Regions from separate parts of the Mangrovibacter sp. MFB070 genome, predicted to be linked through region 2. Evidence: riboswitches for the same ligand, from Rfam matches in the RefSeq annotation. Region 2 holds a riboswitch; the other holds the start of a gene.
What was found. Region 2 has a riboswitch for cobalamin ahead of btuB (TonB-dependent vitamin B12 receptor BtuB). Riboswitches for the same ligand answer to the same signal wherever they lie in the genome.

Region 1: another riboswitch for cobalamin. It lies ahead of DT73_RS21965 (cobyrinate a,c-diamide synthase); the one in region 2 lies ahead of btuB (TonB-dependent vitamin B12 receptor BtuB).

Annotation. Positions count from the first base shown of each region.
Region 1 covers NZ_JJMI01000050.1:216,528-221,347, forward strand. Annotated here, with positions in the region: gene DT73_RS21955 (MIP/aquaporin family protein) at 1-124, shown strand, start outside; gene DT73_RS21960 (PocR ligand-binding domain-containing protein) at 961-1,863, shown strand; cobalamin riboswitch at 2,400-2,572, shown strand; gene DT73_RS21965 (cobyrinate a,c-diamide synthase) at 2,665-4,047, shown strand; gene cbiB (adenosylcobinamide-phosphate synthase CbiB) at 4,047-4,820, shown strand, end outside.
Region 2 covers NZ_JJMI01000052.1:123,337-128,156, reverse strand. Annotated here, with positions in the region: gene murI (glutamate racemase) at 169-1,035, opposite strand; gene btuB (TonB-dependent vitamin B12 receptor BtuB) at 980-2,818, opposite strand; cobalamin riboswitch at 2,887-3,091, opposite strand; gene trmA (tRNA (uridine(54)-C5)-methyltransferase TrmA) at 3,206-4,306, shown strand; gene DT73_RS23100 (YijD family membrane protein) at 4,369-4,722, opposite strand; gene fabR (HTH-type transcriptional repressor FabR) at 4,733-4,820, opposite strand, start outside.

The DNA.
Region 1 (4,820 bases), on a different contig from region 2:
CTTTTTTATTCCGATTATTGCCCCTGTGGTGGGTGCCTGCCTGGGCGCTGCCTGTTATAGCTACCTCATAGGGAAAAACCTGCCCTGTAATACCTGTAAAACGGATGAAAAGAAAACGGTCTGAGCGGCTCGCAAAAAAAACGTAACTGGTGAAATTTTATAAAATATTTTGTGATCCGTTTTCATGTAATTGAGATTTTTTCTCCCAGGTAACCAGGTGGCCTGTTATGTTTAAGCAGGCTCCCTCCTGGGGGTTTTCAGCCACACAAGCAAAAGCAGTAATACGCATTTTTAATACCTCAGTTTTTATTAGTCACGCTAATTAACGAGTTGAGTAATGAAAAGGAATTAGCAAAATAGTTCTAAACTGCTGAACAGTTTCATTTTCAGTATGTAAAAAGTTACTGTTTTTTGTGACATACAGGCCACTACGAGGTTGCCTGTTACTGATATTATCAACCATTGTTATGGCGGCCGGAGGTATTCCATTTGAGAATGAGACTACCTCTTGCAAGGAATTTACTGCACGTAATGAGTCGGGCAGTAAAAAATACTTAGGGTGAAACATTTTGGCTAATTTTAATTAACTAAAATGTAACTTTCTACCTGGGGCCTGCTAATAGCGTCGCCGGATAATATTGGGGCTGGAACCGTTTAACCGGGGGTTGTTAAGTGCGCCGCCAGGAAGAGCCACCACAGGTAGTTGTGCGATATCAGTTGTACGACGTTAGTTGTGTGAATTAATTGTGCGAATTAGTTGTGCGCATAACAGTCAGGCAAGCCTGTGAACCAGAATATCGGTATGCCAGCGATATGAAGTGTGATGTATGAAGTATGAAAAACTCATGCGCAGTACATGGGGTGCATACAGAACAGGCCCAAAAGGGCACATAACCCGCCTGTCAGGGCAGGCGCTTAATCACGGAAGATAAACGGACTGAATCGACTGAGGGTTTTATCATGATTTCTGCCAGTGTGCTTAGCTCAGAGCTCATCAATAAAATTGCCCAGGATTTTGCACAGGCAACAAATTTAGCGGTTGTGGTGGTTAATATCCACGGTGAAGAGATCTCTGAGCTCTTCAACTTCACGCCGTTTTGCCAGTTGATGCGCCAGGACCCTGAACGGCACAGCCGCTGCCGTATGAGTGACCGCTGTGGCGGCCTTGAAGCATCTAAAAGCAGTAACCCTTGTATTTATCGTTGCCATGCCGGGCTGACGGATTTTTCCATACCTTTGGTTATTGCCGGTCACCTGGTGGGTTTTGTGCTGTGCGGGCAAGTACGTGTTCCGGATGATATTGAAATGGTCGATATCCTGCACCCGGTTGATGACCACTGGCGCACAGACCCTGAGTTGGTGAATGAATACAAAAAAGTACCTGAAATGGATTATGCCCGGTTAACGGCATCTGCTGACTTATTACGTTTGATTGTAGAAAACTGCCTGAAAAAACAACTGAGTTTGTTGGTGATTACCGATAACGAAGACGTACCACCTTCAGCAGGCAGAAGCCGTGCGCAAAACCCCCATGAAAGCAAAATGAAAAAAGCGCTGCGCTACATTGAAGCGAATTTGTCACAGGAACTGCGCCTGGAAGAGGTGGCTGCACACGTGTACCTGAGCCCTTATTATTTCAGCAAGCTGTTCAAAAAATATCAGGGGATTGGCTTTAACGCCTGGGTTAACCGCCAGCGCATGGAACATGCCAAAGAAATGCTACGCCACAGTGACTGGAGCATTGCCAGTATCGCCAGAAATGTGGGTTTTTCCCAAACCAGTTATTTTTGCAAAGTATTCCGCCAGACTTACCAGGTAACACCACAAATGTTTCGTTCCCTTGCAATAGAAGAGGCCGATTAACCGGTATTCAGTGTCTGGTTAACCCATATTCGGTAAATGTGTGGTGCTAATATCCGGCACAATAGTTTTATGTGGGTAATGTGGTGCTGTACCTGTTTTTTACCCATAAATTGCCAGTAAATATTTGGGTGGATCACGCAGGGTTTATTTCACCTGCCAGGTATAAATTCTGTGAGCCAGCAACGTTTAACGGTAGCAATATTTTGTTGCCTGCATGGCTGGGTTTTTCTGGTTAAGTACTTATTGTTGTTAAGATATGTCTGACAGAACTGGCAATAATTTGTTATAGCTCAACAATTGTTTGTTATTACAGCCGTAAACTGCACCAGTTTTTATTTTTTCAGTGGCGTATAGTCAGTGACAGTAAAAAAGCACTTTTTTCGGCAGATATTTACCTGAGTGAGATATTTACCAGAGCGAAGTGTGATTGCGTGATGGCGCTGAGTTTGCGCACCAAAGCGCAGTAAATAGCAGTACATAAAAAGTACAGAACGCAGAAAGAAGCGCAGTACATAAAAGTAGTGCAGTACGAAAAAGTTTAACCGACATCATCAGGTTTTACCTGACAGGTAGGGAAGAGGGTGCAAACCCCTCGCAGCCCCCGCTGCTGTGATGCTGACGACCCCGCAATACCACTGATCGACTGATTGGGAAGGGCGGGCAAGAAAGACGCTAAGCCAGAAGACCGGCCTGATGATGCAAATGACACCTTCGGAGGGAAGGGCGTCTACAGCCTCGTATTGCCCTGAGGGGAATGCGCCTGGCTTGTTGCGCCCATTTCCCGCCAAAAAGGAAGTAAAAATGGCAACAGGCGCAAAACAGGCATTTATTCTGGCGGGCACTTCAAGCGGTTGTGGTAAAACCACCATAACCCTTGGCTTGCTGGCGCTTTTGCGGCAACAAGGCTTTGCTCCCCAGCCATTCAAAGTTGGCCCTGACTACCTCGATACCACCTGGCATAGCGCCATTTCTGGCCGGAAATCACGCAATCTGGATAACTGGATGCTGCCGGATGATACCGTTCGGGCATTGTTCAGCCGGGCCATGGAAACCACCTCACTTGGGGTGATCGAAGGGGTTATGGGCCTGTTCGATGGCCTGGGCCTTGACCCGTTTTGTGCCTCAACCGCAGGTATTGCGCGTTTACTGGGTGTTCCTGTCATTTTGCTGATGGATGGCAAAGGCGTATCCACCTCTCTGGCGGCAACCCTTAATGGCTTTTGTGATTTTGCCCCGGGCGTCAACATTGCCGGGGTCATAATCAACCGGGTCAATACCGATAATCACTTCCGCCAGCTTAGTGCCGCGCTTGGCCGTTATTGCCGCGTACCGGTGCTGGGCTATGTTCCTGAACTGCCTGAACTCCACCTGCCATCCCGCCATTTGGGGTTAGTGGGCGCGTCTGCTTCAGGGGTTAGCCAGGCACCCTGGCAGCAACTGGCTGCCGTGCTGGAAAAAACGGTTAACCTCCCGGCTCTGCTTAACTGTTGCCGCCCTTTGCAAAGCCAGCTCTGCGCACCGTTATCACTCCCGGACCAGGCCCTGGCCGGCGGGCTGACCATGGCCATTGCGCAGGATGATGCCTTTCACTTTTACTACCAGGATAACCTCGACATTCTTGAACAGGCAGGCGTCCGGCTGGTGCCATTCAGCCCGGTGGAAGACGCACAAGTGCCCGCCTGTGACATGCTGTGGCTGGGGGGCGGCTACCCGGAAATGTTTGCCAGCCAACTGGCGGCGAATAGCGCAATGCGGGATTCCGTTAAACAGCTAGCGGCGCGCGGGGTGCCCGTGTATGCCGAGTGCGGCGGGTTAATGTACCTGGGTGGCTCACTGGCAGATGCAGACGGGCAAACGCACCCCATGTGCGGCGTGCTGGCCGGGCACAGCACCATGGGTAACCGGCTGAGGCGGTTTGGGTATTGCGAAGCAACTGCAAGCCACGACACCCTGCTCGCCGCAGCAGGTGAAACATTGCGCGGCCATGAATTTCATTACTCTGAATTCACCACTTCACTGCCCACCCGCCAACAGTGCCGCAAAGTGCGCGACGGCCAGGTGGTGCGCCAGTGGGAAGGCGGCTGGCAGCAGGGCAACACCTTTGCCAGTTACCTGCACCTCCATTTTGCCCAGCGCCCGGCCATGCTTAACCGCTGGTTCACTACCGCAAGGAGCCTGCAATGATGTCACTGTTTTCCTGGCTTTCCGCCTGGTGTGTTGCCGCTCTGCTGGATTACTGGCTGGGTGACCCGCACCACTGGCCTCACCCGGTGCGCTGGATGGGCAACCTGGTTAACCTGCTGCAGCGCGCTGTCCGCCATGTTTGCCATTCACCCCGGGCATTGCGCTGGGGGGGCGGTGTGATGTGGCTGGTAGTGGTGGCGGTTACGGGTGGTGTCAGCTGGGGTGTTTTGGTTCTGGCAGAACGTGTTCATCCACTGCTCGGCTGGGTGGTCAATACCTGGATGATCTTTACCCTGCTGGCCGGGCGTTGCCTGGCTGAAAGTGCCGGGGAAGTTGAGCAGGCTCTGCGCAAAGGGGATTTACCGCTGAGCCGGGAAAAACTGAGCTGGATAGTCGGGCGTGATACCTCGCAACTCCAGCCACCGCAAATTACCCGGGCAGTGGTCGAAACGGTGGCAGAAAACAGTGTTGATGGTGTTATCGCCCCCCTGTTTTTCCTGATGCTGGGCGGTGCGCCGCTGGCAATGGCGTACAAAGCCGTGAATACCCTGGATTCCATGGTGGGTTACAAAAACGCACGTTACAAAGATATCGGCCTGGTGTCTGCACGTATGGATGACGTGGCCAATTACCTGCCCGCACGCATTGGCTGGCTGTTGCTGAGTGCGGCAGCCAGGCTCTGCCAGTTCAATGGCCTTAGCGCGTTGCGTATTGGCTGGCGCGACAGAAAACAGCACAGCAGCCCGAATTGCGCCTGGTCTGAAGGCGCGGTG
Region 2 (4,820 bases):
TGCGTATATTACGCTTTCCCGCTGCAGAGTCAAGCATTTATTTTCACTTAACTTTGCCTGACAGGCCGGTTTGTTTGCCGTTGTGCCGTGTCAGTGGAGGCGCATTATAGGGCCTAATCTGAAGCTGGCAAGCCCTGTTTTGCAAAAACTTTATCAACCGTTGTTTTTTTACTCAATTGGAGATAAAAGCGGCAATACTTCAAGCTTTTGGAACCCATAACGAGATAAAACGGGCATTAAACAAGCAGTTTCCGGCGTGAGTGCCATACAGTAAGCAAGATTCTCATCCGTTGACTTAGCATCTGGCGCTTCATGCTCTAATAGCCAGGCGGTTCTTCTTGCTATTGCCGCACCAGAATCAATCAAACGCGTACCTTCCGGTAATACCTGGGCCAGCTCTTCTTGTAACAAAGGGAAATGAGTACACCCGAGCACGACGGTGTCTGGCGGCTCAGCCATTTTTAACCACGGGCGCAAGATATGGCGCAGTTCATCAAGGGATACGGGTTGACCATGTAATTTATGTTCAGCCAGTTCAACCAGTTCGGCAGACCCCAGCATTTCAATACGGCATTCATGAGCAAAACGGTCAATCAGTTCACGCGTATACGCCCTGCGGACGGTCCCACGGGTTGCCAGTAAGCCCACAACCCCGTTTGCGGTCAGGCGCGCGGCTGGCTTAATAGCAGGAACCACTCCCACTACGGGGAAAGCGAATTTTTCACGTAATGCGGGCAGAGAAACAGTACTTGCGGTATTGCACGCAATAACAGTCAGGGCAAGCGGAGTGCGTTTCTGGACAGCAGTAACAATGCTGACGACACGCTCAACGACAAACTCCTCACTTTTTTCACCGTAAGGGAAAGCGACGTTATCGAAAGCGTAGATGTAATGGAGATCCGGTAGAAGATGCCGGATCTCATCATAAACAGATAACCCACCGACCCCGGAATCAAAAACAAGGACGGTGGGTCTTGCATCAGAAGGTGTAGCTGCCAGACAAGTAGTACTCTCGTCCTGCAGTATGATAGCCATAAACTGTCTCATAATTTTTATCGAACAGGTTTGCTATTTTACCACGAACAGTCACATGAGAGGTGACAGGATATGACACTGCGACATCCCATATACTTACACCGCCCATTTTGACTTTCTCGTATGTACTGTAGTCCGTGTCATAACGCTGCCCCAGATAATGGTATGTCACTCCCCAATCCAGGTCATACACATTCCAGTCTAATTGATATTTCACCTGGTGTTTTGCTCGCCGGGCAAGAATCTCACCTGTTTGGGCATTGCGAGCATCGAGGTAATCGTAGCTGACAGTATGCTGTAAAGGCCCTGTATCAAAAGAAGCTGTCGCTTCAATGCCTTTAATATCTGCACGACCCACATTGAAATAACGCATTGCAGCATCATCGTAATCAATGAGATTCTTCACCTCATTGCGATAACCTGATACACGCCACTGGACACCAGAGGTAAGCCCCTCGAAAGCGCCTTCCCATTGTTTACTGGTTTCCGGGTCGAGATCACTGTTGCCATAATACCCATATAGCTGCCCAAGATTCGGCGCCTTATATGCCGTACCATAGGAAGCAATGAACCGATACCCGCTGATAAACTCCCAGGCGGCACTACTTTGCCAGGTACCATGGCGGCCAAATTGAGAGCTGTCATCACTACGCACTGCACCTTCGAGCGTAACAGGACCTAAAGCTTGCAGCGCAGTTGCATAAACGCCCGTATTACGTTGTTCATAGCCTTCCGTTACGTAATCTGTTCCTGGTTCTGTCGTTTGCTTCTGCCAGTCCAGGCCAAAACCAACATTACCTTTACCTGCCACGACTGTGTTTGCCCACTGGATATTATATTGCTGGACATCATCTAATGTGGCCGATGAGTCATAACGGCCATACGCGGGGTCGTAGTTATAGTCCTTTGTATGGCTATAACTGGAGGTTAGTTGTGATGAATAGATATCCTGGTTGTAGCGCAACCCGGCATCCCAGGTTTGGCTATAAAGCTGACGAGTATCAACCAGTGCATAGCCCGGCGTATAATAACCATCGTAGCTGGTACGGTTACTAAACCCATATCCACGAACAAAGCCACTCCATGCATCAGAGAATTGGTGTTGTACTGCGCCATAGATGGTTTTACTCATAAAACCATCGCGGTCTGGTTGCGCTGCTGCCCCGGTATTACCAGCGGCTACGACATCAAAACCTTTGGTATAAGTGTAATCACCCAATAATGTAACCCGGGTTTTATCACTAATATTTTGTTGAGTAGAGATATCGTAATTCTGGTAACCATTCGACCCCATACCCGCGGATAGCGTTGTACCAACTTTATCCGATGAGGTAATGATATTAATCACACCACCAATTGCATCTGAACCATATACAGCGGAACGAGGGCCACGAATATATTCAATACGCTGCACCATCGAAACAGGAAACTGGCTTAAATCAGAAGAACCGCTAACACCGGCCTGGTTCAGACGAATACCATCCACCAGAATTAATACATGGCTCGAATTAGTACCACGAATAAATAGCGAGGATGATTGCCCCATTCCCCCATATTGCGTGGCATCAACGCCCGGCAATCGTCGGATAACATCAACCAGTGATTTTGCTTGCCAGTGCTCAATTTCATCGTGCGTCACAACAGTAACTGGTGCTAATACTGTTGACTTAGGCTGCTGAAAACGGCTGGCCGTTACGACCATGGTATTGGATTGATTGTCTTGCGACCAGGCAGAAAAAGCCGTGACAGAAGCGGCTGTCAGCAGCGAGAGTTTTTTTATCATCATTAAAATAAGCATCCGGAGATTCTTAAGGATGCCGCAGGCTCACTCCATAGCACGCGATGAGTGATCAATTGCGACGTGTATCCGGCAGGTCTTCGGGCTTAATGGTTTTACATGGATGAAAACTTCCCACCTGAATTCTGTTTAATGCAGAAAATAAGCAGTGTTTGCGATAAACGCCATCATCCAACCAACTATTACCGCTGCGCGTCAGCTCCAGATTTACACTGGATTCCCTTTTAACTCACGGAGGCCGGAAAATGCATGCTACATTCGCCCTATATAGATGTCCAGACTTCCGAAAATTGAATTTGATAATAACGGGGCTGGACAATACGCCACCATTCCCTACAATCCCCGCGTAATTTCTTATTCAGGACAGCAGGTATGACCCCCGAACATCTCCCGACAGAACAGTATGACGCTCAACTGGCTGAAAAAGTGTCTCGCCTTAAAGCGATGATGGCCGCTTTTGCAGCGCCGGATGTAGAGGTGTTTCGCTCGCCGGTCAGCCACTACCGCATGCGGGCCGAATTCCGGGTCTGGCATGAAGGTGATGATCTTTATCATATTATTTTCGACCAACAAACCCGCCAGCGCATTCGGGTAGACAGTTTTCCGGCAGCAAGCGAGCTGATTAATGCACTGATGGTTGCTGTACTGGATGCCGTGCGCGCTCAACCCGTGCTGCGCAAGAAGTTATTTCAACTGGACTACTTATCCACACTGAGTGGTCAGGCAGTTGTCTCTTTACTGTATCACCGTGCGCTGGATGACGAGTGGCGTGCTGCGGCAACGCAACTGCGCGATACTCTGCGAGCACAGGGTTTCAATGTGCATCTGATTGGGCGGGCAACAAAAACAAAAATCATGCTCGACCAGGACTTTGTGGATGAAACGCTGCCTGTGGCCGGGAAACCAATGGTTTACCGCCAGGTGGAAAATAGCTTCACCCAGCCAAATGCAGCCATGAACATTCAAATGCTGGAATGGGCACTGAACGTGACTCAGGGCGCGACCGGGGATTTACTGGAGCTTTATTGCGGTAACGGGAATTTTTCACTGGCGCTGGCACGTAACTTCGACCGGGTACTCGCAACCGAAATCGCCAAGCCGTCGGTTGCGGCTGCACAGTACAACATTGCGGCAAACCATATCGATAATGTACAAATTATCCGGATGTCTGCAGAAGAATTTACCCAGGCCATGCAAGGTGCCCGGGCATTTAACCGCCTGGAAGGTATTGATTTACAAAGCTATCAGTGTAATACCATTTTTGTCGATCCGCCGCGTAGCGGATTAGATGATGAAACACTGAAAATGGTGCAGACTTACCCGCAGGTTTTGTATATTTCCTGCAACCCGGAAACCTTATGCAATAACCTGCAAACCCTTTCCCAAACGCACCACATTTCACGCCTGGCACTGTTTGATCAGTTCCCTTATACCCATCATATGGAATGTGGCGTATTGCTCCGCAAAAAATAAGCGCACCAGCACACCAACAAAAAAGGCGCATCAGCGCCTTTTTTGTTACCTGAAACAGGTTATTAGCTGTTTTCGCTGCGCGCACGCAGTTTGTAAAAAATCCAAAACAGCAACACAACAGACAGCACTGATGGCAGGAAATTAGAACCAATTGACGGGTATTCAGCACGCACAACGGCACTGTATACCAACACGCCCAGGATAAAGCAGGCGGCGGCAATCCCCGGTAACCCTTCAGGCATAGTACGATTTTGGTAACGCTGATGCAGGCAATACACCGCCAGCACCAGGGATATTATGGGAAACAGGGAAAATGGTACAATTGAACTAAACAGCGCTGAACACGCGCCATTAATGGACAAACCGGCGATGAGCGCCAGTAGCAGAGTCGCTTTTTCTTGACCAGGTTGTTTCATTGCTCGTCCTTCACTCCTCGGAATGTTGTGCCATCTTTTCTTGTTCGCGGCGATACCAGTAGTAAGCCCCTTTAGAAATCATACGCAACTGTAACACC